Regions from separate parts of the Cellvibrio fontiphilus genome, predicted to be linked through region 3. Evidence: predicted binding sites of a transcription regulator. Region 3 holds the regulator's gene; each other region holds the start of a gene.

Region 1 (10,952 bases), on a different contig from region 3:
TTTCCATAATGCGCGCGCGGTGGTTTTCTACTGTGCGGACGCTCAGGTTTAGGTGGGCGGCTATGTCTTTGCTGGATAGGCCGGCGAGGACTTCGTGTAGGACTTCTTGTTCTTTGGGGGTTAAGAGTGCGATGCGCGCTTCGCGGGCGGCGAGTTGCAGGCGCTGTTGATGCAGGTCGCGGCTGAGGGCGAGTGCGGCTTGCAGTTTTTCCAGGAATTGATGGCCCTGAATGGGTTTTTCTACAAAATCGAAAGCGCCTTGTTTCATCGCTTCCACGGCGGCGCTGACTTCGGCGTAGCCGGTGACAATAATTAGCGGTGGTGGCACCGGATAGCGCGCCTGCAAGGCTTTGTGTAACTGCAGGCCGCTCACGCCAGGCATGCGCATATCGGAAATCACACACTCGCAGGGGCGCGGGCTGTAGGCTTGCAAAAATGCCTCGGCACTGCTGAAGGTGATGGGGGCAACTCCAATCGGTTCGATAATGCCACTCATCAGCTCCAGGGTGATGCCGTCATCGTCGATCAGGTAGGCGGTAGCAAACGCAGCAGAATTCATGTCACTCCTTAGGGATAAACGGCTGGCTATGTTATGGGGCTTCTGGTGCCAGATTAGCTGCCATTGAGTGTAGCAGAGGGTGGCGGATTTCACGGGCGATGCTTGTATTCACTGGTCATCTCCGTTAAAAAGCCGCCTCTTGACGCCATGCCTTGGGCGCTCGCCAATGACCGTTTAACCTGGCCAGCCACCGTTAGCTGTTTATTACCAAGTCATCTTTTATTAGCTAGCCACCTTTTATTTATCACCGAGCCATCTATGAACAGACCTCTCACCCCAGCTTATTTGCAGCGCTTTAGTGGTTTGGGCCGGCTTTATGGCCAGGCTGCCCTGCCTGCTTTGACCAATGCGCATTTTGCGGTGATTGGCCTCGGCGGTGTGGGTACTTGGGTGGCGGAGGCGCTGGTGCGTTCAGGGGTGGGCGAGTTAACGCTTATCGAAATGGATGAGGTGTGTATCACCAATACCAACCGTCAATCCCACGCGCTGCAATCCACCATCGGGCAGTCCAAAAATCAGGTGATTAGCGAGCGCTTGCGCGATATCAACCCCGAATTAATTATTCATTCGGTGGAGGATTTTTTGGACGACCAAAACATGAAAACGCTGATTGGTAAACAGCACCATGTGGTGATTGATGCAATCGATGCGGCCCATTTAAAAGCGCGGTTGGTGGCTTATTGTTTGGCGATTAAAGTGCGTTTGATCACCATTGGCTCCTCGGGCGGCAAACGCAGCCCGCAGGCGGTTACGGTGGATGATTTGGGGCGCAGTATTAGCGACCCTATGCTGGCCAAGGTGCGCAGCCAGTTGTATCGCCACCACAATTTTGCACGCGACACTAATCGCCGCTTTCGTGTGGATGCGGTCTATTCCACCGAGCAGATGGTTTACCTCAAGCCTGATGGTTCCGTGTGCATGGATAAACAAGCCTTGGCCGATGGTGTGAAGCTGGATTGCGCTGGCGGTTTTGGCTCCAGCATGATGGTGACTGCCAGCTTTGGTTTGGTGGCGGCAAATCGCGCGATTGAACGCTATTTAACAAAAGTGCTTTAACCCAATCAAAGCCAGATAAAAAACCAGATAAAAATAATTTTTTATTTCATTTAATTTTTAAAATCCGCTTCTTTTTGACATCGATCAAAAACCCGCCCGCTTTGTTTTGCAATCTTTTTTAATCCAACTAGGCTAAAACCGACGTGAGTATTAAACCCCGGAGATAGCCCATGCAGGACCAGCCTATTGCCGAAGACGGCGCGGAAGTACGCGCTGAAGCGGCCCAGCGCAATCAACAAGAACGACAAAAAAAACGCGAGTGGCGCCTGTTTATTTTCATCATCGTTTTCCTTTTTCCCATACTGACTGTTGCACTGGTAAGTGCGATGGGTTTTTCCATTTGGTTTTATCAATTAATAGCAGGGCCGCCGGGTGCGGGCTAAGGGAGTCACTATGTCGATGTCTATGCCCCATTCCTCACCCGCTGCGCTGATTGCGACAGAAACACTAAACCCGCCGCCAACGCATCTGCATATCGCCAGTTTTATTGCCCATGTGCGCCCCGAACAAATGAACGAATTAAAACACTGGTTGCAAGCCTGCGTGCATTTTGAAATTCATGCCGAACACGCGCTGGGAAAATTGGTACTGGTGACCGAGAGCAATAACGAACAACAAATTGTGCAGCGCCTTGATGAGCTGCGCGCCCAAGCCGGTGTATTAAACGCCGCGCTGGTGTACCACGAACAAATCGCATTGGAAGAATTAGCCGCCGAGGAACAGCCTCTATGAACATTACCCGCCGCCTGTTTGCCAAAGCCAACGCTGCTGCCGTTGCCGCCGCTGCCATTGGTTTGCCGGTGCCCGCCAGCGCCAGTAATTTAATTACCAACCGCGAACTCACCAGCCTCAAATGGAACAAAGCGCCCTGCCGTTTTTGCGGCACTGGCTGCGGGGTGATGGTGGCCACCAAGGACAACCGCGTGGTCGCCACCCACGGCGATGTCAAAGCGGAAGTGAACCGCGGTTTGAATTGTGCGAAGGGTTATTTCCTCTCCAAAATCATGTACGGCAGTGACCGTTTGCAACAGCCAATGCTGCGCATGACTAACGGCAAGTACGATAAAAACGGGGAATTCACGCCGATTAGCTGGAAGCAGGCGTTTGAAATTATGGCCGACAAAGCCAAAACCGCACTGCGCGATCACGGCCCGGAAAGTGTGGCCATGTTTGGCTCCGGCCAGTGGACAGTGTGGGAGGCTTACGCGGCGAGTAAATTGATGAAAGGCGGTTTGCGCACCAACAACCTTGACCCAAATGCGCGCCACTGTATGGCATCCGCCGTGGCCGGTTTTATGCGCACCTTTGGTATGGATGAACCCATGGGCTGCTATGACGATTTTGAAGCCGCTGACGCTTTTGTGCTTTGGGGTTCCAACATGGCGGAGATGCACCCGATTTTGTGGAGCCGCATCACCGACCGGCGCATGTCCTTCCCCCATGTGCAAGTCGCGGTGTTATCGCCCTATGAAACCCGCAGTTTTGAGTTGGCCGATGTGCCGCTGATTTTTAAACCGCAAACCGATTTGATTATTCTGAATTACATCGCCAACCACATTATTCAAAGCGGCAAGGTGAATCAGGAATTTGTGAAAAATCACACCCGTTTTGCCAAGGGGCAAGACGATATTGGCTATGGTTTACGCCCGGAAGATGAACGCCAAAAAAGCGCCAAAGGCGCCGATAAAGCCAATACCTGGAGCGATATCACCTTTGACGATTTTGCCGAGTACGTAAAACCCTACACCCTGGAATACACCGCCAAAGAAACCGGTGTGGGCAAGGATCACCTGCTGCGCTTGGCGGAAATTTACGCCGACCCAAAAACCAAAGTCATGTCGCTCTGGACCATGGGTTTTAACCAACATACACGCGGCGTATGGGCCAACAACATGGTGTACAACCTGCACCTGCTCACTGGCAAAATCGCCGAGCCGGGCAATAGCCCCTTTTCATTGACCGGTCAGCCTTCGGCCTGCGGTTCAGCGCGGGAGGTGGGAACTTTTGCTCATCGCCTGCCCGCGGATTTATTGGTTACCGACCCAAAACACCGCGCGATTACCGAAAAAATCTGGAAGTTGCCGGAGGGCACCATTCCCGACAAAGTGGGCTTCTCGGCCGTGCATCAAAGCCGCAAATTAAAAGACGGGGTGATTCGTTTTTATTGGACGCAAGTCTCCAACAATATGCAGGCAGGGCCAAATATTGCGCAGGAAATTTTGCCCGGCTGGCGCAACCCCAATGCCTTTGTGGTGGTATCTGATGTCTACCCAACCGTATCGGCCCAAGCCGCCGATTTAATTTTACCCAGCGCCATGTGGGTGGAAAAAGAAGGCGCCTATGGCAACGCCGAGCGCCGCACGCAATTCTGGCACCAGTTGGTGACGGCACCGGGTGAGGCCAAATCGGATTTGTGGCAACTGATCGAATTCTCCAAACACATCAACACTGACGATGCCTGGCCACAGGAATTATTGGCCAAAGCCCCTGACTACAAAAACAAATCACTCTACGACGTGTTATTTGCCAATGGTCAGGTTAATCAATTCCCCAATAGCGAACGCGATTCCGCTTATTTAAATAGCGACGCCGATGCACTGGGCTTTTACGTGCAAAAAGGCCTGTTTGAAGAATACGCGCGTTTCGGGCGCGGCCACGGCCATGACCTGGCGGATTTTGACAGCTACCACGAGGCGCGCGGTTTGCGCTGGCCGGTGGTGGAGGGCAAAGAAACCCGCTGGCGCTACCGCGAGGGTTACGACCCCTATGTGAAACAAGGCACCGGTGTGCAGTTTTATGGCAAGCCCGATAACCGCGCGATTATTTTCGCCCTGCCCTATGAGCCGCCCGCTGAATCGCCCGATAAGGATTACCCCTTCTGGCTCAGCACCGGCCGCGTATTGGAGCACTGGCACACCGGCACTATGACCAACCGCGTGGAGGAGTTACACGCGGCGGTGCCCGATGCACTGGTGTATATGAACCACGAGGACGCCGAAGCGATTGGTGTGCGGCAAGGCAGCGAAGTGCGGGTGATTAGCCGGCGCGGCGCGGTGCGCGTGCGCGTGGAAACCCGTGGCCGCGTTAAACCGCCGCGCGGGCTGGTTTTTATTCCGTTTTTTGATGCAACCAAATTGGTCAACAACGTCACGCTCGATGCGACTGATCCAATTTCGCTGCAAACGGATTACAAAAAATGCGCGGTAAAAATCGAACTGGTGAGCCTGGCCTAAGGAGCAGATGATGAAAAAAACAATTCTCTTGGCGGCGGCGCTGGTGAGTGCCACATTCATCACCAGCCTGCAATTACAGGCGCAAGATGTAAAAGAACAGGACGTAAAAGCAATCCCGCTGGAAGGCGCCAAGGCCAATTTGGATGCGCCCGCGCCCGATGGCATTCGCCCCGGCGGCACCCTGAGCCAGGAATTGCCCGCGCCTAAAATTCCCCGTCAACGCATTAGTGCTGCGCCGGCCAACCGCAATTACCCCGAGCAACCGCCGATGATTCCGCACAATATTCGCGGTTATCAAATCGACAAAAATTTTAATATGTGCCTGAGCTGCCACAGCCGCAGCGCCAGCCCACAAACCGGCGCAACTATGGTGAGCATCACCCACTATTACGACCGCGATGGGCAAGCGCTTGCTGCGGTTTCACCGCGCCGCTATTTCTGTTTGCAATGCCATTTGCCGCAGCACGATGTAAAACCCACACGCGCAAATAATTTCCAAAGCATAGACAGCATGCTCCAACAACCTGCGGCGGAATAACTAATGAATAACGACAGCAAAAAAAACAATACACAGGCTAAACCCGGCGGCTTTAAACGCGCCTGGGCGTTTATCAAAGAATACTGGGGCCAATTTCGCCGCCCGGCCATGTATATCAGCATGGGCACCCTGAGCATGGGTGGTTTTATTGCCGGCATTATTTTTTGGGGTGGTTTTAATACCGCGCTGGAATTTACCAATACCGAACAATTTTGTATTGGCTGCCATGAAATGAAAAATAATCCCTATCAGGAATTAGCCAGCACTATTCACTACACCAATCGCTCGGGTGTGCGCGCCATGTGTTCGGACTGCCATGTGCCCCACGCCTGGACGGATAAAATCGCGCGCAAAATGCAGGCCTCCAAAGAGGTCTGGGGCAAGGTTTTTGGCACTATTAATACCCGCGAAAAATTCCTCGCCAAACGGCGCGAATTGGCGGAGCGCGAGTGGGCGCGGCTAAAAGCGAATGACTCGCTGGAGTGTCGCAACTGCCACGCGCTGGAGTCTATGGATTTTACCCAGCAATCGCCGCGCGCCCAGGCCATGCATTCCACCCTGCTCGCCAGCGGTGAAAAAACCTGTATCGATTGTCATAAAGGTATAGCCCACCATTTACCGGATATGGCGGGTGTACCCATGGTGACCAGCATTGAATTCCAGGAGCCCTGGCAGGAATTTATCGCAGAGGAAATTGCAAAAACCAATTAATGACTGGAATGTAGGTTGGAAGAGCGCAGCGACTTCCGACGTTTTTCTCAATCGCGAACAATTCGTCAATGTCGGAAGTCGCTGCGCTCTTCCAACCTACGGTAAATCGGAATCGTTTAGGTGTTGATAAATCCGCGCAATAATTGCATTCAAGCCATTATTGCGCGAAGGCGTTAAATGTTTTTCCAAACCCAATCCGCGCAATTCCCCCTGCAAATCCAGGCCAGATAATTCGCTGCTGGTTTTACCATTCACTTGTACAAGTAGCAGCGAAGCCAGCCCTTTAATCACACTGCTATCGGCATCCAGCGCAAAATAATGCCGCTCTTGCTCCACAATATGCCCCAGCCACACCGGCACTTCGCAGCCGCGAATTACCTTATCGGCTACGCGCAATGTCGGTTTGGGGGATATCAACTTGCCCCAGTGGATAATCAATTTATATTGCTGTTGCCAGCTGTGTGCTGCCTGTAATTCGGCAAGGGAAATCGCAGAGAGGTCGTCGTGGTAGGTCACAGCCAAAACTCGTTAAAAAATCAGATTATAAAGCAGCGGCTGAAATAACTTTAAGATTCTTTACCCGGCACCCATGGGTTTGTGCAGAAAACTCTGCGTACAATGCAGCGCATCTGCCCTGGCATTTAATACAATTACCGCAGAATCACCACGCCGAATATGCCCCAGGCAAATTCACACAGCTCTCGCGATTAACTAACCAGCGTTTTTCCGAGGGATTTATGTACTATTTTTTCAAATACTTTTTAGCAATCTTACTGGTGCTGGGCCTATCGGCCTGCGGCACTCACACTAATAATTCGCCCACTGCTGCAACAGCTGAAAAACCCGTTAAAGTCATTGCCTATTACATGGGTGATGGCACCGATTTAGCGCGTTACAACGTCAATCAGCTCACCCATATCATTTACAGCTTTTTGCATTTACAGGGCAACCAATTAGCGTTTGATAATGCGCAAGACGAGCAAGCTTTTGCGCGGCTAGTTGCACTGAAAAAAGATCATCCGCACTTAAAAGTCATGTTATCGCTGGGCGGTTGGGGTGGCTGTGAAACCTGCTCCAATGTTTTTAACAGCGCTGAAAATCGCGTGGCATTTGCCAAATCCACCCTCGCACTTATTCAACAACACAACGCCGATGGTATCGACCTGGATTGGGAATACCCCACAGTACCCGGTTTTCCCGGCCACAAATACGCTGCCTATGACCGCGCTAATTTCACCGCGTTGATTCGCGAGTTGCGTGCACAATTGGGCAGTCGCTATGAATTGAGTTTTGCCGCTGGCGGTTTTGATTCTTTTTTGGAAAAGGCAGTGGACTGGGCTGCAATTATGCCGCTGTTGGATAACGTCAACCTGATGAGTTACGACATAGTCAATGGCGGCACACCACACACTGGCCACCACACTGCACTTTACTCCACACCTGAGCAGAAAGATTCCACCGACAACGCCGTGCAATTTTTATTACGCCAAGGTGTAGCACCGCACAAAATCGTTATTGGCGCCGCGTTTTATGCACGCGTGTGGAAGGATGTGGCAGCCACCAACAACGGGCTTTATCAAGCCGGCACCCATATTGAAGGTTATGGCTATAAGGAATTTGCTACGCAATTCAGTGCCGCCAAAGGCTATCAATATTATTGGGATGATGTGGCTAAAGCGCCCAGTTATTACAGCGCCGCAGAAAAAACCTTTGCTACTTTTGATGACCGGCGCTCCATGGCTGCAAAAGTCAATTATGTAAAACAGCAACGCCTGGGTGGCATTATGTTTTGGCAATTACCACACGACAGCGACAGCAATGGTTTGCTCAATGCAATCCATCACAGCGTGCACGAAGTAAAATAATTTACTCCGGCAAACCAAATAACCGCTGCGCATTGCAGGTGGTGACTTCCGCCACCTGCTCAACACTTACTCCTTGCAACTGCGCCAGTTGTTGCGCAATTTGCGGCAAATATTCCGGGCTGTTGCGCTCACCTTGTTTGCCGCTGAGCGGCATATCCGGCGCATCGGTTTCCAGCAGTAAATATTGCAGGGGTATTTTGCTGAAGGTTGCACGCGTTTTTTTTGCGCGCTCGTAGGTAATAGTACCGCCCACCCCCAACAAAAAACCCTGCGCAATAAATTGCTGCGCGGTTTCCAGGCTGCCACTAAAGGCGTGAATCACACCGCCATAACGCGGTGGCATTTGTTTAAAACACGCCAGGATTTCATTGTGGGTTTTTACGCTGTGAATAATCAGTGGCATCTGGTATTCGTTAGCAAACATTGTGTGCAATTGTAATAACTCTTGTTGCAGCACAAGCGGCACATTGATCAATTTATCCAACCCCGTTTCGCCCACCGCGACGCAGCGTTTTTTTTGCGCTGCCAATGCGCGCTCGCCGTGTAATGTCGCTATTGATTGAGGAGCTGACTGAGCGGCCGACTGAGGAATTAACTGCGCCGTTAATTGTTGGTAAATCTGTGCCTGACTGTGGTCATCCAATAATGTCCCAGGCGAAAACCAGGGTTGTTGGTTAATCCAATGCGGGTGAAGGCCAGCGGCAAAATAAAAACCGGAATATTGCTCACAGAGCGCCGCTGCGTTTAACCACTGCGCGGGGTTTACGCCGGGTATGACCAGCCCCTCAATTCCCAGCCTATTACAGCGCGCCCATAGCTCAGCGCGGTCGCTATCAAACGCTGCAAAATCAATGTGGCAATGGCTATCAAATAACAACATAGGAATAATCAAATAAATGCATAAGAATAATCAAATAAATACATGGCGATAATTAAATGCACACACAAAGAAAGCGCCGGCAGCGGCGATCATGCCCAACAACACGATCATGTCCAACAACAAGAGTGTGGCATACTTTGTTCACTTGCACCGGAAACTGATTATGCCTGTCTACCTACGACTGATTATTGCTCTTGCCGCTGCGGCACTGTGTGGCTGTAGTTTTACTAACAGCCCAGCCAACATAAAACCATCGCTGCCAGTGAAACAAGACTGCGTGATTTTACTGCACGGTTTGGCACGCACCAGCGATTCAATGCGCCCCATGGCAGAAGCCCTGCAAGCACAGGGTTACCGGGTTGTTAATCTAGATTACCCCTCGCGCCAATGGCCTATCGCCACGCTTGCGCAAAAAGCGATACCGACGGCGCTAACACAATGTCGCACACAGCCAACCACCAGAATTCATTTTGTGACTCATTCGCTGGGCGGCATTTTGTTGCGCCAATATTTACAGCATCATCGCATTAGCGAATTACACCGGGTAGTCATGCTGGCGCCGCCCAATAAGGGCAGTGAAATTGTCGATCATTTAAAAACCTTGCCGCCATTTGCTTGGCTTAATGGCCCTGCCGGGAGTGAGCTGGGCACATCCGCCAATGACCTGCCGCAACAGCTGGGCGCAGTGAATTTTGAGTTAGGGGTTATTGCCGGAACCACCAGTATAAATTTGTTGCTATCGCTCTATTTGCCCAACCCGGATGACGGCAAAGTGTCGCTAGAGAGTACCAAAGTAGAAGGCATGCGCGACTTTATCGCGCTGCCGGTTTCACACCCGTTTATTATGAAAGATAAAGACACCGTCGCGCAGGTGATCTATTTTTTACAGCAGGGCCATTTTTTACATGAGGCCAGCGCGCAATAAATACAGGGGTATATCGGCCCCCAAACATTAATCGTAAACATTAATCGTAAACATTAATCGTAAACATTAATCGTAAACAGGGAATTATTATGGTGAGTTTTGCCAGCCAGTCAGGTCTGTCCATGTTGCTGGGCGTTTTTATAGTGTTGGTTCTGCTGCTGGTATTAAATGGCTGCAGCACATTGCGCAGCGCCAAACCCTGGCACAAAACCGAATTACAACAGGAATTTCGCGCAAGCATGGTTAAGGCCGCTACCGCCAAAGCCGTGTTAACCGGTGGCACAACACCGGCTTATCGCTGGAGTGATTATCTCGCGCAGGAGGAAAAACTGTTTGCCGAATTGCGCGCGAGCTTGCATGAAGCGGAGACTTATCAAGGTTACCGGTTCGATGTTAAATCGCCTTTGAACCCACTCAATCAAACACACAATTGGAATCGCAGTTTTGTTTTAACGCCAGAAAAAATTCGCGCAGGTATTGTGATGATCCACGGCCTTACCGACTCACCTTATTCGGTGCGCAGCCTGGCAAATAGTTTTGCACAACAAGGCTTTTTAGTGATTGCCCTGCGCGTTCCCGGTCACGGCACCCTGCCCTCGGGTTTATTAAATGTGCGCTGGCGCGATTGGACAGCGGCAACCCAATTGGCAGCTGAAGAAATGCAGCGGCGCTTGGGCGACAACCCGCATTTTTATATTCTGGGCTATTCCAACGGCGGCACACTTGCGCTCAATTACACCTTGGATGCATTGCAAAACCCGCAGTTACCGCAACCCAAAAAAGTGATTTTATTATCGCCCATGATTGGCATCAGCAAATTTGCCGGCTTGAGCAAACCGCTGGAGTGGATCGGTCAATTGCCGCTGTTAAGTTCGCGCCGCTGGCTCGGCAAAAGCCCCGAATACAATCCGTTTAAATACAATTCTTTTCCGGTCAATGCCGCGTGGCAAGCGCACCGATTTTCTCGCCACGTGCAATTTAAAATCCAGCGCTTAGCCAAACAGCAGCAGTTGAAACATTTACCGCCCGTTTTGGGTTTTCAATCGGTTGTGGATGCAACGGTCAGCACCGCGGCTATCGAAGAATATTTTTATCGTTATTTACCGGCGAATCACAGTGAGTTGGTGTTGTTTGATATCAATCGCCACCAGGATTTTTTGCCCATCACCCGCACCGGCGCCAGCC
Region 2 (10,952 bases), on a different contig from region 3:
AGTAGAAGATTAGCCTGCTTGAGCTGACCAGAAAGCGGTAGAACAAACTCGGATTGCACTTCGGGGAGATCATAAATCGCCCAGTGCTGCGCGCTCTTGGCTAAAGAGCCTTCCAGAATATCAGGGCGCTCATTGGCGGCGGTGCGGAATTGGTAAAAACTATCCAGGCCACCATCAACTATCGCCATGGCCACAGCCTGACAGCCTGGACAACACATCAGGCGAGCCTGCCCCTGAATGTGTACCGGATAATAACTAGCAGCCGGAACCGGCAAACCACAGTGATAACAATCCTGCACTGGCGCTACTTCTGATAGAGCGGTCATAAACAGCCCGGTTATTTAACGCGCGGTGCCAACCCGGCTTGTTCACTGATTCGAAAATCAATTTCACCACTCAAGCTCCAAGGTGCCTCTTTGCGCTGTGTTATCTCAGCTATTGGGTAGAGTGTGAGATACCAGGAGTATTCCGGTTTGGCCAATAATTCACCGCGATATAGGCCAGGAGCTATAGCTTTTAAGCTGATCAGCTGATCCTTCTCCTCTTTGACTGGGTGCCCCATCATCAAAAGAATACTGTCTGGAAAAGCATCGCCTGCAACAGACGCACTGACCAACTTTAAACTGACCTCGCCACTGGTGCGATCAAACTGTAGATCGGCATGAATACCCAGATCACGAGCACGCTGATCCTGCTCCAGCGCCTGATTAATCATCCGGCCCTCTTTGTAATAGTTGTCGATGATTACATCATCCGCCCCGTTGAGCGCTATGCTCACGGTGATACTGCACATGATCATGATGTAAATCAGCGGACTGAATACAAACCAAAACCAAAACTCCCGGTACCAGGGTTTTGCATTCTCAGCGACTAACTCACTCATAGGATTACCTGCTCGAACTGGTTGAAATCCACTCTGCATGAATTAACAGAGTGAATCGGGATAAACATCTCTACTATCAAGGGCCGATAAACGTGGTGGTATTAACTGCTGACAGCTCAGGATTTTCACGTGCGCGCACTATAAAACGTATCTCGGTTTTACGCGTGGTTAATGCCGACTTGGGAATAGTGACCCGCACAGGTAGGGTAATCACCTCGCCTTCCAGCGCAGGCATAGCCCTGTAACCCTCAATCTCAAATGGATAATCGCCCTCTACTTGCAAATCATAAACATGGGTCTTGCGGTCCATATTGCTAATCTTAATCGTATACACGTTCTGTATTTCGCTTCCAACTACGCGGTACATACGAACACCACGATCCCGTTGAGCCTCCAAACCGACAGGCACACGGGTGGCAATCGAGTAGACAAAGAGCGATATCATAATGAGCAACATCAAACCGTAACCCAACAATCGCGGACGAAATACTTTTGTTTTGCCGTTTTGGATTGCATCTTCGGTAGTGAAACTAATCAGGCCGCGTGGGTAATCCATTTTATCCATCACGCTGTTACAGGCATCCACACAAAGACCACAATCGATACACTCTGCCTGCAAGCCATCGCGAATATCTATGTCAACTGGACATACTTGTACGCACCATGAGCAATCAATGCAGTCACCCAAACCCTGGGCTTTATAATCATCACCTACTTTACGTGGTCCACGTTTTTCGCCGCGCAGGGGGTTATAAGAGACTGTCAGTGTGTCCTTGTCGTACATTACCGCCTGAAAACGAGCATAAGGGCATATGTACTTACAGAATTGCTCCCGCATAAATCCCGCATTCATATATGTTGCCCCTACAAACAAGGCAACCCAGAAAAATGGGACAAGGTCGAGATCGAAAGTAAAAAAATCAACGACTAACTCACGAACAGGCGTGAAATAACCGACGAATGTGAGTGATGTGATCAGACTGATGGTGATCCAAATAAATTGCTTGGCGCTTTTACGCCAGATTTTTTCGAAGTCCCAAGGGCGAGCATCCAACTTTATGCGCTTATTGCGATCCCCCTCGCAGACAAATTCCGCCCAAATAAACATTTGGGTCCAGACGGTTTGAGGACAGGTAAAACCACACCATACACGACCGACAAGCACTGTCACGGTAAACAGTAAAAAAGCAGATATGACTAGCAACCATGCGAGATACATGGCGTCCTGAGGCCAAAAGGTCAGCCACAGAATATGAAATTTGCGCTCGGGGAGATCGAAGAGCATAGCGGGGCGACCATCAATCACCAACCAAGGCAATAGCAAAAAGCCCAGCATCAGTGGGACACCCGTATAACGGCGCAAGCGCTGATAGAAGCCCGTTATGCGACGCATGTAAATCTTGTCATCTGCCTCGTACAAGTTCACATAGCGAATTGCAGGTTCGACAGGTTTCTCATCAGGAGAGTGGTTGGTGGTTTTTTCACTCACGGGAAGCACCTCACTAGTTAACTGATCGGGCAATCCCGGCAGCTACACAGGTATCCAAAAACAGGACAAAAAAAAGGCAGGCCTTAGCCCGCCTTCCTTGTGACACAACCAATCTGCACAGAATTAGTTGTTATCATCCAGCGATAAGCTGTATACATAAGCAGCCAACAGATGGATACGATCCTGCTTTAACAAATCTTTCTGGGCTGGCATAACCCCATTGCGACCGTGACGCAGAGTTTGGCGAATGGTGGCAGCCTCGCCACCGTACAGCCAAATGTCATCAGTTAAGTTGGGCGCGCCAAGCAACTGGTTACCCTTACCATCGACTCCGTGGCACGCCACACAGTTGACCTCAAAGTGTTTTTTGCCAGCAACTGCTTTGGCTGCATCATGTTCAGCACCGGACAAACTCAGCACATACTCTGTTGTCTCAGCAATACCTTTTTCGCCCAACAGAGCGGACCAAGCGGGCATGGCAGCCTTACGACCATGGTTCAAGGTTTCCAAAATCTTATCGGGGGTGCCACCATACAACCAATCTTTGTCGGTCAAATTCGGAAAGCCCGGGTTACCACCACCATCTGAACCATGACATACCGCACAGTTATTGAGGAACAGACGGAATCCCATTTTCAGTGCGTCAGGGTTTCTTGCAAGATCCTCAATTGGCATTTTTGAATAAACACCATAAGTTTCGGCATAGATAGTTTCAGCTTTGGCTTGGTCACCACGTAATTCACCTACTGAGGTCCAAGCACCGGTATCTTTCCAGGCTATACCTTTGTAAGCGCCCAAACCAGGGTAAATAACAAGATATACCGCGCTGAAAATAAACGTTAGCAAGAACATGTAGAACCACCAACGCGGCAAAGGATTATCGTACTCCTCAATACCATCGTATTCATGGCCGGTTGTTTTTGCTTCCGTGCTCTCCTCGCCGACTACCGCACGTTTGCGGTTGGCAAATAGAATCCACAACAGCAACACCAAATTGGTGACTGTGAGGATAATGATCCAAAGACTCCAAAAAGTACTCATAGTTAAATCCGCCCTAATCGATGATTACTTGTGATCATCAGTCTGCTTGTTGTCCGGTTGCTGGGTAGCCCGCTGATTCTGGCCGGGCTTTTGGGTGTTAATGTCATCGTCAGCAAAGGGTAGCTTTGCATCTTCCTCGAAGCGTTTCTTCAATCTCGGAGAGAACGCCCAAAAACAAACGCCGAAGAAGGCAATCGTCACTAACACCGTAGAAATAGCACCAAGGGTACCCGTATCCATTAACGCTTCTCTTTGAGCAAAACGCCCAGATTCTGTAAGTAGGCAACCAAGGCATCCATCTCTGTCACGCCCTTCACTGCCGCTTCTGCACCGGCTATATCTTCCTCGGTGTAAGGAACACCCACAGAAGCTAAGGCACGCATCTTGGCAGCGGTATGTTTACCGTCAAGCTTGTTGTCGTACAACCATGGATAAGCAGGCATGATCGACTCAGGCACTACGATACGTGGATTAAAGAGGTGAACCTTATGCCAATCGTCTGAATAGCGACCACCGACTCTCGCTAGATCTGGCCCAGTGCGTTTGGATCCCCACAAGAATGGATGGTCGTATACCGACTCTCCTGCCACAGAGTAATGACCATAACGCTCAACTTCAGCTCGCAATGGTCGCACCATTTGTGTATGACACACGTGGCAGCCCTCGCGGATGTAGATATCACGACCTTCCAACTGTATAGCCGTGTAGGGTTTTAAACCCTCGATGGGTGTAGTGGTTTCTTTCAAAAAGAATTGGGGAACAATTTCCACCAAACCACCAAAACTGATAGCGATGACCATAAATACTGTCATCAAACCAATGTTTTTCTCGACTATTTCATGACCTTTCATGGCATTCCCCTTAAACAGCTGGCGCCTGAACAGGCTGGGTAGCGTTGGCGATAGCAGCCTTTTTGGAGGCGCTCACCGTACGGTAAGTGTTGTAAGCCATTACGAGCATACCAGTGAGGAAGAACGCACCACCGATCAAACGCATAATGTAGCCACCTTTACTGAATACAACAGTCTCAATAAAGCTGTAAGTCAAAGAACCATCCGGGTTGAAAGCACGCCACATCAAACCTTGTCCGATACCATTGATCCACATAGCAACAACATAGAGAACGGTTCCTACAGTCGCTAACCAAAAGTGTAAATTGATCAGTTTCACACTGTGCATTTCTTCGCGATCAAACAGCTTGGGAATCATGTGGTAAAGAGCACCAATAGAAATCATTGCCACCCAGCCAAGAGCACCTGAGTGAACATGCCCAACAGTCCAGTCAGTGTTGTGAGACAGTGCGTTTACGTTTTTGATTGCCATCATTGGGCCTTCAAAGGTAGACATACCGTAGAAGGACAAAGCAACAACAAGGAAGCGTAAAGTTGGATCGGTACGCAATTTATGCCATGCGCCTGAAAGAGTCATGATGCCGTTGATCATACCGCCCCAGCTAGGTGCCAAGAGGATTAACGACATAACCATACCCAATGACTGAGTCCAATCTGGCAAGGCTGAGTAATGCAAGTGGTGAGAGCCAGCCCAGATGTAAAGCGAAATAAGCGCCCAGAAATGAACAATAGATAATTGGTAAGAGTAAACCGGGCGACCCGCTTGTTTGGGTACGTAGTAATACATCATGCCGAGAAAACCAGCAGTCAGGAAAAACCCTACCGCATTGTGACCGTACCACCACTGAACCATAGCGTCAGCAGCACCGGCATAGGCGGAATAGGATTTGGTCAGAGTGACTGGTACTGCTGCACTATTAACGATATGCAGTACGGCAACAGTGAGAATAAAGCCACCATAGAACCAGTTAGCTACATAAATATGAGAGGTTTTGCGTTTGACGATGGTACCGAAAAAAACGATTGCATAAGAAATCCACACTATTGCAATCAAAATATCGATTGGCCACTCCAACTCTGCATACTCTTTAGAAGAGGTCATGCCCTGAGGGAGTGTGATCACAGCTAGAACAATCACTGCCTGCCATCCCCAAAAGGTAAACGGCACCAACCAGCCACCAAACAAGCTGGTTTGACAAGTACGTTGAACAACGTAATACGAGGTGGCGAATAGCGCACAGCCACCAAAAGCAAAAATCACTGCATTGGTGTGCAGAGGGCGCAAACGGCCGAAATGCGTATAAGGCTGCAGCAGATCATTTAAACCTGGCCACACCAATTGTGATGCGATAAGGACGCCAATGCCCATGCCCACTATGCCCCATAAAATGGTCATAATGGAGAACTTGCGTACTATATCGAAGTCGTATACTGGAGGATCCCCAGCTACAGTCGCATGACTACCCATAGGACTTTCCTGTTACTTAAAGAGAAATGAAAACTTGTTTGTCTTTGGCCGCACAATTAGATGCACGAGGCTTCACGACGATCATCAAGCCTATAACCCTACTGAAGGTGCGGCATTTTGCCTCATGTGCGGCATTTTGTCCCACGCAAGTAGTTATCGGATTGATATTTATCAAATTATTTATGCGGAATTAACCCGGGCGCGTTATTTATCGGTTTGGTGACTCCCCCCGCCTAAATAAAGCGCCCGTACCCATAGAACTGCGGGCAAGTGATACTTATTTAAGTACACGACCTTTGTTTGCAGCAATACGCATACGCAGTGCATTCAGTTTAATGAAACCTTCTGCGTCTTTTTGGTTGTATGCGCCAGCATCATCTTCAAAGGTCGCTATTTTTTCATCAAACAAACTGTCAGCAGAGCGACGACCAACAACACTCACTGAGCCTTTGTACAACTTCACACGCACATCACCGTTTACATGAGTCTGCGACTGATCAATCATCGCTTGCATCATCAAACGCTCAGGGCTCCACCAGTAACCGTTGTAAATCATGTCCGCATACTTGGGAATCAAGCTGTCCTTCAAGTGGGCAACTTCACGATCCAAAGTGATAGATTCAATCGCGCGGTGTGCGCGCATCATGATGGTGCCGCCGGGAGTTTCATAGCAACCGCGAGACTTCATACCGACATAGCGGTTTTCTACGATATCCAGACGACCAACACCGTTCTCACCGCCGACTTTATTCAAGTAAGCCAGCACAGTAGCGGGAGACATTGGTTTGCCATCGATAGCAACGATATCGCCTTTCTCGTAAGTCAGTTCGAGGTAAGTCGGTTTATCCGGAGCGGCTTCAGGGGCAACAGTCCAGCGCCACATATCTTCTTCGGCTTCAGTCCAGGGGTTCTCCAGAACCTTACCTTCATAAGAAATGTGCAGCAGGTTGGCATCCATGGAATAAGGTGATTTCTTCTTCTTTGCGTAATCAACCGGGATATTGTGCTTCTCACAGTAAGCCATCAGGGTCTCGCGGGAGGTCAGATCCCACTCGCGCCAGGGTGCGATTACTTTGATACCGGGTTTCAACGCATAAGCACCCAACTCAAAGCGCACTTGGTCGTTTCCTTTGCCAGTAGCACCGTGAGAAATAGCATCAGCACCGACTTCGTTAGCAATTTCAATCAAACGCTTGGCGATCAGTGGACGAGCAATTGAGGTGCCTAGCAAATATTCACCTTCGTAAATAGTATTGGCACGGAACATGGGGAACACAAAATCGCGGACAAACTCTTCGCGCAAGTCATCAATGTAAATTTGTTTAACACCCAAAGCCTGAGCCTTGGCGCGCGCGGGTTCCACTTCCTCACCCTGACCAATATCAGCGGTAAAGGTGATCACCTCACAGTTATAGTTTTCCTGTAACCACTTGACGATCACGGATGTATCCAGGCCACCGGAATAGGCCAACACGACTTTTTTAATAGATGACATGGGAGCTCCCGCTAACACTCATTGACAATTCTTACAGCAGAATCAGGCGCCATAAACGCAGACCGCTGCCTTCTTGGGCGCAGAATTGTACTAGCAAGCGGATGAAATTCCCACCGCTGCAAGGACTAAAAAGGGCGATATAACAATAACCAAGCACGTCACCCCAGCCTAACAAGCCGCCAACAATTGCGCGCCATAACCAGCCAAACGCTGCAACAACTGACGCTGCTCCGGGGTAGTCGACTCAGCCCCCATAAGAATTTGTATGCGCTGCTCAAACTCCACCAACGTTAATGAAGACTGTGCCTCTGGCGAGGTAAGCCGCCAGCGGCAAAACTCCCGCCAGCGCCCCTGCTCTGGCGGAGTTAAGCTGGCAGGGTAATTGCGCGCCCGGTAGCGAAAAAGCATTTCCGCCAAACGCGAATCCTTGAAGGGAAATTCGCCGCCCGCTAGAGAGGAAGGATCTGCGGTGCGCACTTTAGCCATCAAATGCTTGTCATGATCATCAAAAAAACCATCGTACAACTGCTGCTCTGGATCAGTTTTGCCAGCATATTGGTTTGCTAGATACAGCTGCTGCAAGCGCTGCAAGAGATCCTCGCGCTCGCTCAGGGTCAAGTTGCGCAGCAAGTGCCAGTGCGCTTCGCAGCGCTGTTTATCGATACCCAACCGATTGGCGACAGCATCATCCAGCATCGCAGCAGGCATTAGCATAGGGGTTTTATTCAGGTGCACCTCTTTGAGAGCCAAGCGCTCTACCCCTTCAGGCAGATCCTCGGTGCGTGTAAACAGCCGCTCACGCAAAGCCTCAACCGGCAAACTGAGCAAAGCCCTGGGGTCCGAACTGAGGTTGTATGTGATGATCGAATTTTTGTTAGTTGGGTGGATTGCCAGAGGTAAAATCAATGCTGCGTTGCCATTTTCGGACGGAAAGCGTGAGGAAATGTGCAGTAAAGGCTTGGCGGAATCTATATCGATCAAGCTTGCAGCAAAACGCTTGTCACGCAGGCGATAGGCGTAGTCATACAACTTGGGTTGGCGGGTTTTAATTAACTTGGCCACTGCAATAGTGGCATACACATCAGAAAGTGCATCGTGAGCCGCGTCATGCTTGAGGTTGTTAGCCTGGCTCAACATCTCCAGCTTGAAACAGGGGCGACCATCTTCATAGTTGGGCCACTCGATGCCCTCGGGGCGCAAGGCCCGAGTCATTCGCACCATATCGATAATGTCCCAGCGCGAATTACCGTTGCGCCACTCGCGCTCATAGGGATCAAAAAAGTTGCGATAAAGCGTATAACGTGTCACCTCATCGTCAAAACGAATGGAATTAAAACCGACACCACAAGTGCCAGGCCGCGCCAATTCACGATGAATAGCAGCAATAAATTGATTCTCCGGCAGCCCTTTTTCCTGGGCTACCTGTGGCAGCAGTCCGGTAATCAAGCAAGCCTCGGGTTTGGGTAGTACATCGGGGGCGGGCTGACAGTAAATCATGAGCGGTTCGGCGATCACATTAAGCGCCTCATCGGTACGCACACCCGCGAATTGTGAGGGGCGATCAATAGCGGGAACTTCGCCCCAGGTTTCATAATCGTGCCAATAAAGACTTGCCGATACAGCGTTTTTCATATTACTCATTCCAGACATTTTCCGGGTTAAACGGCAGCACCAAAACCGAGCAATCTAACACCTGCCAAATACTTTCCCCTATACTGCGCGGGATTTTTATCCTGAAATTTTTCATTAAAGTCCCGCCTTGGAGCCACTATGAGTGATTTAGAGAGCCTGTTCGCCAGCAACGCAAAATGGGCCGAAGACATCAAACGCAGAGAGCCTGACTTTTTTTCCAATTTGGCACAACAACAAGCACCGGAATATCTGTGGATTGGCTGTTCTGACAGTCGTGTGCCAGCCAATCAAATTGTGGATTTGGCACCGGGCGAACTGTTTGTACATCGCAATGTAGCCAACGTAGTAATCCACACTGACTTAAACTGTATGACCGTTCTGAACTATGCAGTTGAGTTTCTTAAAGTAAAACATGTAATGGTGACTGGTCACTATGGTTGCGGCGGCGTTAAAGCTGCTTTGGAAAACCGTAAGCTGGGCTTGATCGATTATTGGCTGCGCAACATCCGCGATGTTTATTACAAGCACAAAGAAATTGTTGATGAAATCCAGGACTTGGACGCTCGTGTCAACCGTCTCTGTGAATTGAACGTGGTGCAGCAAGTAGAGAACATTGCCCGCAGCAATATTGTTCAAAACGCTTGGGCACGCGGCCAGGAGCTGAGCATCCACGGTTGGATTTACGACATTCACGATGGCATTTTGCACAAGCTGGTACCACCAGTGGATTGTATTGAGCAAATCCCCGAGCAGTACCGCCTTTACTAAGCCAAAGTCAAAAATACTGCTCCGGGTGATTTACCCGGAGCAGTCATACCCAAAGCAATATTGTTGTTAGCCTGCGTGCAGGTAATACCCTGTAATTCCCCACCCCAAAACTTCCCTCCAGAATTAACCAATGCTGCTAGAAAGCCCTAGTCGCTGTTCTATACTTGGCCAATGCTCAATACACTTTCACCACTGGCGAGAAAATAAATGCAGGATAATCCACCGCCACCGCCCAAAACAGAATTTGAAAACCAGGTTTCCGGTGAGTCCTCACCTGAACTCTTTCAACGACAACATTTAGAACCGGAGCAAGTTCGCCAGCTCTACCAGGGTTTCCCGCTTTCGCTGTTCTCATCGATTGTGGTCGCACTGTGTCTCAGCGCCTCACAGTGGAAAGTAATTGCGCACGCTGACATCATTCTGTGGAACCTTATTCTTGATAGCGCATTACTTGCACGCCTGATTCTCTGGCTTAGCTGGAAAAATGTGCATCAACTTTACTCTGCACGATTCTGGCTCAACACCTTTCGCTTAGGCACCTGGCTAACTGGTTTAGCCTGGGGTTCTGCCGCGTTTTTATTGTTTGCCCAGGATGCAAGCATCTATCAAGCACTGCTGGCATTTACGCTCGCGGGTATCGCCACCGGCTCGGTTACCTCCCTCACTGTCGATAAATACTGCAGCATTGGTTTTGTGATATTAGCCATCAGCCCACTGTGCGTGGTCATGCTATTGCACAACAGCCCTACCGCTATTGCTATGGGAAGCATGAGCTTCATGTTTATTCTGTTTGTAATTGCGGGAACTGCTCGCACTCGCAACATGATGACCGATCAACTCAACAAACAGTTTGACTTGTTACGTCTCAGTGAAGCACTCGATAAAAAACAACGCTTGGAACAAATAATCAATAGCGCCCAATCCACCTTCATTCAGGAAAATAATGTTCATGCCGCATTGGAAAGCTTACTGAAAAATACCTTAAACCTATGCGACAGCAAGCTAGGATTTATCAGTCAGGTTCATAGGGATGATCAAGATCAACCCTTTATGCAAGCATTGGTTTTCTCAAGCATCAAAAGCAACGACTTACAACTGAGCTTGTTTCGCGAAAAAAACCTGCCCTCCAATGGAGAATATCGAAATCTCGGCACCATGTTCGGCAGCATAATGTTGACCGGAAAACCACTCATTACCAGCCATCTCGGTCGCGACTTACGCGCAGCAGCACTTCCACCCGGTCACCCCGCTATAGAAAGTTTTATAGGCATTCCGGTATTTAACGGCAAAGAACAAATTGCCATTTTAGGCTTGGCCAATGCACC
Region 3 (10,952 bases):
CGAGCGACCCACACGCCCTGCGCACCTGGAAAATTGCACAAGCGGTTCTGCAACGCGACCAGCAACTGCAATGGAATTTATTGCAAAGTCCGCAGCGCCTTCGCGTGCAAACCATTGACAGTTTATGCCGTTCAATCACCAAACAATTGCCACTCGCCAGCGGCATAGGCGCACAACCAGACACACTGGATGATGCTGAACAAGCCTATGCCTTGGCCGTGCGCGAATTATTTACTTTTCTGGAAGATGACACACCACTACGCCAAGATTTAACGCAGTTACTTCGACACCTGGATAACAACCTTCCAGCTGTCGAAAAATTGTTAACCGGTTTACTTGGCAAACGGGAACAATGGCTTGGCATTCTTTTGCAAGCACGGCATGAAGAAGCGCGCATCTACCTGGAAGCAGTATTGAGTGATGTGATTCGTGAACATTTACAGCTAGTAACCCGCAACCTGCTGCTGCACGCCAGCGAAATCTGCCAAATTGCTGATCGCGCCGCAACTAACTTACAAGATGAAGGCGAACGAAAAAATCGCATTCACGAATTATCAGGTATTACCCATTTGCCAGCAGCAGAGCCGGAAGCCATACCAGAATGGTTAGCTATTTGCGATTTATTGCTGACCAATAGCGGCGGCTTTCGCGCGCGCCTGACCAAGAACGAGGGCTTCCCCGCCGGCAAAGAACATGCTGAATTAAAAAACCAATTCAGCGCACTAATTGCCGCGCTCAGTGAAACAGCACCCGATACCGCAGAAATTTTGCATGAAGTGCGCAGCTTGCCACCTGCGTTTTATGCTGAACACCAATGGCAATTGCTCGACAGCCTCACCAGCATTCTGCCGGTGCTCGCCGCACAACTAACAGTGGTTTTTAAACAATTACGTGCAACTGACTACACAGCCATCAGCCAAGCCGCATTAAATGCACTGGGCGATGAAGACTCACCCAGTGATTTAGCCTTGCAATTGGACTATCGCATTCGCCATATTTTGGTCGATGAATTTCAAGATACCGCCAGCCCCCAACTTGAATTACTAAAAAAACTTACCAGCGGCTGGCAAGCGGGCGATGGCCGCACACTGTTTATTGTGGGCGATGGCATGCAATCCTGTTATGGTTTTCGCAATGCCAATGTCGGTTTGTTTTTGGATGCGCGCCAGCAAGGCATAGGCACAGTGCATTTATCAGCGTTGGATTTGCGCGTGAATTTCCGTTCACAAGCCGGTGTAGTCAACTGGGTAAATCAGGTATTCCAACACGCTTTTCCTGCACAGGACGACATTAGTCGCGGCGCAGTGTGTTACTCACCTTCAGTCGCTTTTAAACCCGTATTGGAGGGCAACGCCGTCGATTTTTATATCTGCCCCTTCTCTGCAGAAAATAAAAATAACTATGGTGATGAAGGCGATGAAGACACACAAGACGATAGTTTATCCAAAACACAAGCCCAGCAACTGGAGGCCGAAACAGTTGTAACACTGGTCAAACAAGCAAAACAAAATGATGCTCAAGGCAGCATTGCGATTCTGGTACGTACACGCAATCACCTTAAAAGTATTTTGCCAGCGTTAACCGCCGCAGGTTTGGATTACCAAGCCACTGAAATTGATAGCCTCGCCAGCCGCATGGCAATTATCGACTTACTGTCCCTGACTCGCGCTCTATTAAATCCGGCCGACCGCATAGCCTGGTTGGCAATTTTGCGCGCGCCCTGGTGCGGGTTGGACCATCACGACTTGCATGCAATAACTACCGCCGATTTAACCGATATCAATCCACGTCTTAACGACAATGAATTTGCCGTGCTGCTGCTGCAATTATTAAATTTTGAAAAAATAACGGCACTTAGCAACGCAGGAAAGAGTATTTTAAAACGTGTAGTACCAATACTGCAGAACACCCTTGCGGAAAAATATCGCAAGCCACTGCGTCAATGGATAGAAGGCGCATGGTTTGCACTGGGCGGCCCAGCGACATTACTGGACAACAATGATCAGGAGAACATCAACAGTTTTTTTGCACTGCTAGATAAACACCAGGAAGGTGGCAGCATTCCTGACTGGCAGGCATTTCAAACAGCGATTGACCGGTTATTTGCCGCGCCCAAAGCCGATGCAGATCCGAAACTGCAAGTGATGACTATTCATAAATCCAAAGGCCTGGAATTTGATACGGTAATCATTCCCGGCCTTGACCGCAGCGCCCGTAAAGACGACAAACAATTACTGCTATGGCAAGAGCGAATCAATCACCGTGGAAAAAAACAACTGCTGCTAGGCTCACTTGCCGCGACAGGCAAAGAAGAGGATCCGCTCTACCGCTTCATGCGCCGCGAGGCTGAAAAACAGCAGGCGTTTGAAGCAACTCGTTTGTTATATGTAGGCTGCACTCGCGCCATTAAACGTTTGCATTTAATTGCCTGCATCAACCACAAAGATGAGATTGCGCAAGCACCAGCCAAAAACTCACTACTGCACAGTATTTGGCCTTTTGTAAAAGACCATGCACAAACACTAAAACACAATGCATCGTTCAACGTTGAAATTAATCGTGAACGCAAACCAGGTTTGCAACATTTATTGCGCCTCAAACCCGATTGGCAAATGCCACCACTGACGGATGTAAAACTACTGGATGCTTACCGCGGTCATGAATTTGGCAGCAACGCCGCAGAGACGCTTGAAAACCCATTAAACATCCCCGAAGTGGAAACCACCAATGCACGACTCGCTCGTCACACCGGCACTATTATCCATAGCGCTTTGCAAGCACTGGTTGAAAATAAACTGGTAAGCAAAAATTACTGCGTACCGGCGGCTGAATTTATCCATCAGCAACAACCATTGTGGAAAATTCAACTGCAACAACTTGGCTGGTATGGCGACAAGCTGGACAAAGCATTAGGTAAAATTGATCTGGCAATAATGCGAACGCTCGCCAGCGAACAAGGCCGCTGGTTATTGGATTGTGATCACGAGCAAAGCGCTTGTGAGCTATCGCTTATGCAAAAAAATAGACTCGATATCAAAGAATCCATTATCGACCGCACGTTTATCGCAAACGGAGTGCGCTGGATTGTCGATTACAAAAGTAGTGAGCCTGACAGCGAAGAACCAGAAGACGAGTTTATTGCGCGCGAGCTGGCCACCTACAAAACACAGCTGGCAAATTATGCAAAGCTGTTGGGAGCAACAGCAGCACACCCGATAAAAACAGCACTTTATTTAGTCCAACTCGCAACATTGGTTGAGATTTCCTAACGCCATAAGACCAACACTTTAATTCGCCACAGCCAACCAGTATCTGATTGACCCAAGTCAAACTATTGTTTGCCTTGGATGTTTTAATGGCTCCACTAATAAGGAGCCTGGCATGAGAGAAAGATTTTACAAAAAAATGGCGGGAACTTCGGCGGTGTTTATTCCGGCGGATTTCAACCATGCATCACCGGTAGAGCGCGATGGCCTTGTGTGGACGGATACAGAACTTAGTATGCCGGATAGCCCGCAAATCTTGCGCTGGAAAGCACCACTGGAAACATCGCTGGCGCTGGAAGGGCTGGAAGAATATGACCCGCCTTCTGCGGGCGATGCGCGTTATGTAGTAAAACTGGGAATCGGGTTTGTCTATATTGGCAAAATCCGCGGCTGGGTAGCACTGACGGATTTTGCGTGACCGGCGCTAAACCGTTCGCCGCCAAATGAGCATCCCCAGCCAACCAAATCCAAAGGAAAACACCAGCCCAATAAAATGACTTTTGTTTATTCCCACCGCGACAACCGCTTGGTTGTTATCCTCAGGATTTACATAAACCGGTATCCGGTCGCCATTTTTTAAGCCGGCAGGCGGGCGACTGATACCAAACCCGACCCGGGTACCGCGAAATTCCCTGCCATCAATCTCGTAGCGATACGTCAGCCAACGGCCTCCGTAGTAACCACTGGAGAATCCGCTACGTATTTCGTTGGTTACTACCCCCGTGTGCACAGGCCAACTTGCCGCCGCCGAGCTTTTTGCCATGTTGCGCGTACTGGATAAAAACAACATCACTGCAGCAATAATGCACAAACCAAAAAAAATCGAGCGCAACCGCTGGTATTTAATCTCTATTTCCTGACTCATCATGTTCCTGCCCGGTATTCTTTGCTGATCAATATACATCAGCGGAAATTGCTGCATTTAGGCTTTGTTTTTCTTTACCACTGATCATTAAACAAACCGAACCGCATGACTTATCAAATGTATGTTCTGAAAAATGGGAGGCCTGAATATATATTATCGCGCCATAAAAATTTAAACCTATACTCTTAAACAAGTTACACACTGGAGAAGCAATACAGCAACCGGACAGTTGCTGCAGGAACAGGATAAAAGTTGGAGACTTTTTTGAACCTATTACATCACTACCGCACATTATCCCCTACCCAGCTCTGGCGACTTGGCAGTCAACGGGAAAAAGCCCTTATTTTTGGTGGTTGGTGTGCACTGGTACTGGCGAGTGTTGCACTCGGACTGTTATCAGTCATGAACAGTTGGTCGGGATTGCCACTTGCGTTTGGCGGGGTCACTGTTTACCTCACCGCTTATCCCACACTCATTATCTGTTTGTTTCTCACGCTTACCTGCGGCTGGCGCTGGGGCGCCATACCGGCGTATTTATCCACTTTGGCACTCGCGTTTTATTCCGGCATGCCCTGGCACTGGGCGATAATCTTTGCCTGTGCCAATCCCTTGGGGTTTGCAATTATGGCAGTGGGGTATCAAGCCATTCCCGTCAGTAAAAAGCTGCGCGATTCCAATTCAATCCTGTTTTATATCCAGCTGAGTTTTGTAGCCAGCATATTCAGCTCAAGTGGCGCGCTTATTTGGTGCTACACCAACCATATTGATCGCACAGGCTTATTAGCCATCTGGCAGGGCTGGTGGCTGGGCGGGTTTCTCCAGAGCGTGCTTATTGTTGGCCCACTACTGGCTGTTACCTGGCCATTTATTACGCGCTGGCAACACCGCCACCCCAAATATTGGCGGGCAGCCAGTGGCAATGTTCGCCGCTCAGTGCTGCGGCTATTGGGTGCCATATCCACCAGTGTGCTGGTTTATGGGGCGGCCACCATTGAATTGGCAGATGCAAACCTGAATCAGGCTCTCGCCGCGAATCCTTCCGCAGTGACAGATGCCATCTCGGTATTACAGCAGACGACCTGGGTATTTTTCTGGGTGTTTGCGATGATAATTTTGTTCATCGCCTTCTTTGGCTATCAACTATTCACCCGGTGGCAGCAATCCACCGACAAGTTGCTGCGTGAACTGCACAGCGCCAATGAGCGTCTGGAAAGCCTGGCGCAAATCGATGGGCTGACGGGTTTATTAAACCGTCGCACCATGGATGAACGCCTGACCAAAGAATGGCAGCGCGCCAAAAGAACCGGCAACGGCAGTGCGCTAGTATTGCTGGATATAGATCACTTCAAAAACATTAATGATCGATATGGCCACGCAGCAGGCGATTTGGTCATCCGTACTATCGCCGGGGCAATTCAGGCTGAAGCCAGGGGCATGGACCTCGCCAGTCGCTATGGCGGTGAAGAGTTCGTGATTTTACTGCCCCAGACCGACACCAGTGGCGCAGTACAATTTGCCGAGCGAATACGCGCTCGTGTGGCTACTGCTGTCGGCTACCACGAAACCCATACCTTACAAGTGACCGTCAGTTTGGGAGTCGCTATTTTTTCACCGCAAGACAACAACTTTAACCAGTGGCTAGCGCGAGCTGACCGGGCGTTGTACGCCGCTAAGGCTGCAGGGCGCAACCAAGTGATGGTGGCAGATTAATCCAGCAATCCCCAGTAATAAAAAAACCGCACATAGAGTGCGGTTTTTAGAAGGTTGCCTGTCGAGCGACAGGTCAAACTAGCGAGACGAATTAGAGACCAATTACGTTTTCCGCTTGCGGACCTTTTTGGCCCGGCTTCACATCAAACTCAACACGCTGACCTTCAGCCAGGGTTTTAAAACCCGAACCACTGATAGCGCTGTAGTGTACAAATACATCTTGCCCGGCTTCACTTGCGATAAAACCAAAACCTTTGGATTCATTAAACCATTTAACGGTACCAGTACTTCTAGCCATAATTAACCTCGGTGTTTTTAATAAAAATGAATACTCCACAAGGGATTAAGCTGGTGAATTCAGATCTTACTTATGAAAAACAGAACGAGGTGCTAATAGTTTTACTGCTAGAACAACGATGCGACTTACCATAAATAATGCTGCTAACTGACCAGCAGATCCAATATATTATCGAGCCAACTGCAAGTAAAGAGGCTCTTTTAGCAAACCAGCCTTCTTTTTGGTTATAAGCCGACATCAATAACCAGTGTTGCCCCAATACCGATATTTCCGCTCACATTTGAGCTAAATCAACTATTTACCACCTCCAGTAAAGCTGCAACAATCCCTTTTTATCTGGTGGTGCAAGTGCTAGCACCATGACTATTAATCGAGGTGCCGGCGCCATGACAGTTAATCAAAATATCGTAAAAACCCAAGATGCAAACTGTCCTCACGATAAACGAGTCAGCTGCGGTAATTGCCGGCTAAATACCATTTGCCTACCTATCAGTTTGCACATTGAGGATATCGACCGCCTAAACGGTATCATCCAACGCGGTAAGCCTTTGCAAAAAGGCGATTATCTCTATCGCGCCAATGACCATTTTCACTCGGTTTATGCAATACGCTCCGGTGCGGTAAAGGCGCTGACCCTGAGCGATAATGGAGAAGAGCAAGTCACCGGTTTTTATTTGCCCGGAGAAGTAGTGGGCATGGATGGCATAGCTGACAACCGTTACACCAACTCCGTAATCGCACTGGAAACCGCATCTGTGTGCGAAATCCCCTTCAATCGGATGGAAGAATTAAGTTTACAAATACCTAATTTGCAACGTCACTTCTTCCAACTTATGAGCCGTGAAATAACCCAGGACCAGCAGATTATTACCTTACTCAGCAAAAGCAGTGCCGAAGAGCGCATAGCCGCATTATTACTGAGTATTTCCAGCCGCAATAGCCGCCGACAACTTTCGGCCAATGCATTCCGCCTGCCCATGTCACGCACCGACATAGGCAATTACCTGGGTTTAACCATTGAAACCGTCAGTCGTATTTTCACTCGCCTGCAAAAGCAAAATGTTATTTCAGTCGATAAAAAAGAAGTACTCATTACCGATATGGAATTACTCCGCAATATCGCTAATGGCGATGGCCACTGCTAAATTGCAGCATAAAACTTTCATGAGAATCCGTAATGATTAGCAACCCGCGTTTGCAAGCCACCCTCTCTGCGTTTGATAGAGCCAACCTGCAAGACCCCAATACTGAAATAGTGGACGGCAAGCCTGTTGCCAAAGAATGGATTTACGGGCAGCGAATGAGCAAGCAGCTGCAAGTATTTTGCCCCCAAGCTTCAGAGGCACTGCAGCTCGCCGCTCGCAGCCAGCATATTTGTCGCTGGAAAATACCTCGCGCTGACTATCCTATGGATCGTGCGGGTTACAAAAGATGGCGACTGGATCTTGCCCAATTACACGGTGAAATAGCCGGCAATATCATGGCTGAAGAAGGCTACGATGAAACCATGGTCGCGCGCGTGAAAGATCTGTTGCTAAAACGCAGTTTGAAGCGCGATGAAGAAGTGCAAACACTGGAAGATGTTATCTGTCTGGTATTTATTGAATTTTATCTGGAAGATTTTGCCAGCAAACACGATGAAACCAAACTGATCGATATCATCCGGAAGACCTGGAACAAAATGTCAACCAAAGGTCACGAAGCCGCATTGAAATTGCCATTACGCGATGAAATGTTAACCTTGGTTGGCAAAGCACTTAGCACCGACAACTGATCTCTATTGCTACAACCCTGTTGATCCAATTCTTGGCGTAAATTATTAAAAAGGAAACCACCGTGTACCTAGCTCTAAAACACCTGCATTTAACCTTCGTTGCTCTCTCATTATTGATTTTTGTAGTGCGCGGCCTCTGGTTATTTATGCATTCAACCATGCTTGACAAAAAACTATTCAAAATAGCACCACATATTATCAATACCATTATGTTGGTGAGCGGTATTATTTTGGCTGTACATCTGGGCATGAAACTCGGTGAGCATACTTGGCTGATGGCTAAAATTATCGGCTTGATTGTGTTTATTATTTTGGGTGTGGGCGCATTCAAAGTTCGCCATCCGCTTGCGCAAAAAATACTCTGGGTAGATGCCCTGGTTGTTTTTGCCTATATCGTCAGTGTGGCAATCACTAAAAGTCCAATGGGATTCCTCAACTAAAAGGACAAACACGTCAGTGGCGGTTAGACGCCGCTGATGTGTCATCCAGAGGCTGCAATACGCAATTTCACCCTCACCTCGCCTTTGCTAAAACACTGCATTTATCAAGTACTTATCCCTTTCTCTTCCCACCTTTAATTACCCTGTGCAAGAACAATACATTTATTTGCATTTTTGGATATTTGAACCATATTTAGATCAAGAAGTAATTAATAAGGTTGATTTTATTTACAATACTTGACGTTTTTTAAAAAGTGATTTATATCACGTATCTGCTGTTTAGCTTTCCAATAACTTTAATAATCGGCGAACTCTATGAATAAAATAATCTCGACCATTATCCTTTTTTGCTTTGCTCAAATGACATTTGCGTGCGATGAAACATGCAAACGCACCAAAGCTGAAGCGGCAAACAATATTAAATTTGCCACCTATCTCAACGCAAAATACTGCAAAACCACCGGTGTGGATTTTTTGCTTCAGGGGCGTAAAAGTTTACAAGCTTATCGTGAAAAACAACTGCCAACGGCGCATCGCGGTGGAGCTAAAAATATCCGCAACTTTATTCTGCAACGCAAAGACTGGCTGCAAGAGTGCGACAATTACCTGCAGTTAACTGAACAGGGCCGTATTTTTCGCGATAAAGAAAGTACGGAAAAAATTCTTGGCTCATTGACTACTACTGCTGAGGAACTGCACAAAATCATGATGCGGCCACGTGCGGAGGTCGAGAGTCTGGAAGTGGTTACCGCTCCGGCAGCACAAAAATTTGATGAATTATTCAAGCATGTAGACACGCACTACCTTGAGCTACAGCGTCGCGGCTTGCTTTAAATAGTTATTATTTACCCCATAAAAAAAACCGGCGAATTTACGCCGGTTTTTTTTATGGGTATCGAACGAATCAGGATTTCTTTTTTAGCGAAAGCACAGGGCGCTCTGGTTTGTCCGGGCGCTCAGCGAATTGGCGAGCGAGTTCTTCACGGGCCTTTATCGCTTCTGTCTTGGCAGTTGCCGCGGGACTAGACTGCCAGGATTTAGGTGCACTACCACCGGACTTCGCCAAAAACTCCAAGCCGGATCGCAATAACCGCGCCTGATCGACAAAACTGATGCCCTCAGGAAACTTACCTGGATAAACATCGCTCGGATCCTTGGGATTACCTTCGATGCGGATACTAAAACCGCTCGCATGAGTTGCTGTGCCAGCGGCCAAATCAGCCACCCAATCCTCAAAATTCATAGATACCACTAATACTGATTAACGAAAGGCTGCATTAAAACATAAATTATTTATGTGACAAAATAGCGTTTTACTATTTCTTGTCCATGTAAGGCAACAGGTGATAGCGCCGCACCATTAGCCATTTACTGCTGCTGCATTATCGGCAGCTTGGGATTTACGGCGCTGCTCTTCACGCATCTCCAATTTCTGTGCGCGACGCAACTGCCGTTCTGGAGGCAATACACCTATATGCCCCTGATTGCGCTGTTTGGCCAACTCGATTTGTTTTTGACGTTCGGCGAAACGGGTCTTTTGTTCAACGGTAAGCTTGTCGTAACAGCGCGGGCAGCAAACTCCCAACATGTAACGATCAGACTGTTTATCTTCCTCAGTAATCGGGTAACGGCAGCCATGGCATTGATCATAAACGCCTTTTTCCAATTTATGATTCACCGCCACACGGTTATCAAACACAAAACATTCGCCGCGCCACAGGCTCTCTTCCTCTGGAACTTCCTCCAGATATTTGAGTATGCCACCTTCCAAGTGATAAACCTCTTCAAACCCCTGCTCTTTCATGTACGCAGTGGACTTTTCGCAGCGAATACCACCAGTGCAGAACATGGCAACTTTTTTGTGTTTTTTCGGGTCAAGATTTTCTGCAACATAAGCCGGAAACTCACGGAAGGTTTCCGTTTTTGGATCAATTGCCCGTTCAAACGTGCCAATTTCATACTCGTAAGAGTTACGGGTATCTATGACCACTACATCGGGGTCACTGATGAGCGCGTTCCAGTCTTGGGGTTTTACATAGGTGCCCACAATTTTTTGAGGGTCTATGCCGTTAACTCCCATAGTGACGATTTCTTTTTTGAGCTTAACCTTCATGCGATAAAAAGGCTGCTCTTCATAAAAAGACTCTTTATAACTGAGATTGGCAAAGCGGCCGTCAGCATCCAAAAATGCACGCAAGCCATCAATCGCCTCACGACTCCCCGAAACTGTCCCGTTGATCCCCTCCTCTGCCAACAACAAAGTTCCTTTGATTCCCAGCTCATCACACAGGCTTTTTAAGCGCGGCACCAAGCTTTCATAATCAGGCAATTTGACAAATTTATAGAGGGCAGCAACAACAATCTGGGTCATAAATGGCACTTAAACAGTAAGAGTGAACATAAAAGTAAATCTGAAATGATCGATCAGATCACAGGGCGCGCATTATAGGCGCTTGTTTTTTGTACAGCCAGTATTTATTGGTCGTCGTGTTTACTTCCACCAAGACACTGCGGCGATGCAGGAACAGCCTTGTTTGCAAGCCACTCTTCCGGGCTAAAGGTGTGCAAGGCCAGTGCGTGAACACCATTTTGCAACTCC

What was found. The regulator FNR, encoded in region 3, switches genes on or off when oxygen is low (the NO sensors DNR and NnrR bind a similar motif). The targets are predictions, from matches to a motif close to TTGATNNNNATCAA.
Region 1: ACFODX_RS01030 (periplasmic nitrate reductase, NapE protein) is a predicted target of FNR. The motif match lies at 1,690-1,703, and genes of this name have one in related genera.
Region 2: ccoN (cytochrome-c oxidase, cbb3-type subunit I) is a predicted target of FNR. The motif match lies at 5,894-5,907, and genes of this name have one in related genera.

The regions. Positions count from the first base shown of each region.
Region 1 is NZ_JBHRTF010000001.1:217,589-228,540, reverse strand. Features, by position in the region: gene ACFODX_RS01040 (response regulator transcription factor) at 1-559, opposite strand, end outside; gene ACFODX_RS01035 (tRNA threonylcarbamoyladenosine dehydratase) at 818-1,615, shown strand; gene ACFODX_RS01030 (periplasmic nitrate reductase, NapE protein) at 1,786-1,998, shown strand; gene ACFODX_RS01025 (chaperone NapD) at 2,009-2,347, shown strand; gene napA (nitrate reductase catalytic subunit NapA) at 2,344-4,848, shown strand; gene ACFODX_RS01015 (nitrate reductase cytochrome c-type subunit) at 4,859-5,386, shown strand; gene ACFODX_RS01010 (NapC/NirT family cytochrome c) at 5,390-6,097, shown strand; gene ACFODX_RS01005 (SufE family protein) at 6,194-6,613, opposite strand; gene ACFODX_RS01000 (glycoside hydrolase family 18 protein) at 6,835-7,962, shown strand; gene ACFODX_RS00995 (TatD family hydrolase) at 7,964-8,842, opposite strand; gene ACFODX_RS00990 (esterase/lipase family protein) at 9,006-9,767, shown strand; gene ACFODX_RS00985 (alpha/beta hydrolase) at 9,857-10,952, shown strand, end outside.
Region 2 is NZ_JBHRTF010000004.1:1,003,345-1,014,296, reverse strand. Features, by position in the region: gene ACFODX_RS12945 (heavy metal translocating P-type ATPase) at 1-326, opposite strand, end outside; gene ACFODX_RS12940 (FixH family protein) at 338-883, opposite strand; gene ccoG (cytochrome c oxidase accessory protein CcoG) at 960-2,381, opposite strand; gene ccoP (cytochrome-c oxidase, cbb3-type subunit III) at 2,496-3,413, opposite strand; gene ACFODX_RS12925 (cbb3-type cytochrome oxidase subunit 3) at 3,438-3,653, opposite strand; gene ccoO (cytochrome-c oxidase, cbb3-type subunit II) at 3,653-4,264, opposite strand; gene ccoN (cytochrome-c oxidase, cbb3-type subunit I) at 4,275-5,732, opposite strand; gene ACFODX_RS12910 (argininosuccinate synthase) at 6,010-7,227, opposite strand; gene sbcB (exodeoxyribonuclease I) at 7,396-8,859, opposite strand; gene can (carbonate dehydratase) at 8,998-9,627, shown strand; gene ACFODX_RS12895 (PAS domain S-box protein) at 9,835-10,952, shown strand, end outside.
Region 3 is NZ_JBHRTF010000006.1:247,478-258,429, reverse strand. Features, by position in the region: gene ACFODX_RS14975 (UvrD-helicase domain-containing protein) at 1-3,269, shown strand, start outside; gene ACFODX_RS14970 (hypothetical protein) at 3,382-3,684, shown strand; gene ACFODX_RS14965 (DUF3592 domain-containing protein) at 3,691-4,134, opposite strand; gene ACFODX_RS14960 (GGDEF domain-containing protein) at 4,396-5,841, shown strand; gene ACFODX_RS14955 (cold-shock protein) at 5,933-6,139, opposite strand; gene fnr (fumarate/nitrate reduction transcriptional regulator Fnr) at 6,526-7,284, shown strand; gene ACFODX_RS14945 (DUF4202 domain-containing protein) at 7,317-7,913, shown strand; gene ACFODX_RS14940 (SirB2 family protein) at 7,976-8,353, shown strand; gene ACFODX_RS14935 (hypothetical protein) at 8,714-9,187, shown strand; gene ACFODX_RS14930 (hypothetical protein) at 9,258-9,596, opposite strand; gene trhO (oxygen-dependent tRNA uridine(34) hydroxylase TrhO) at 9,714-10,724, opposite strand; gene ACFODX_RS14920 (BolA family protein) at 10,829-10,952, opposite strand, start outside.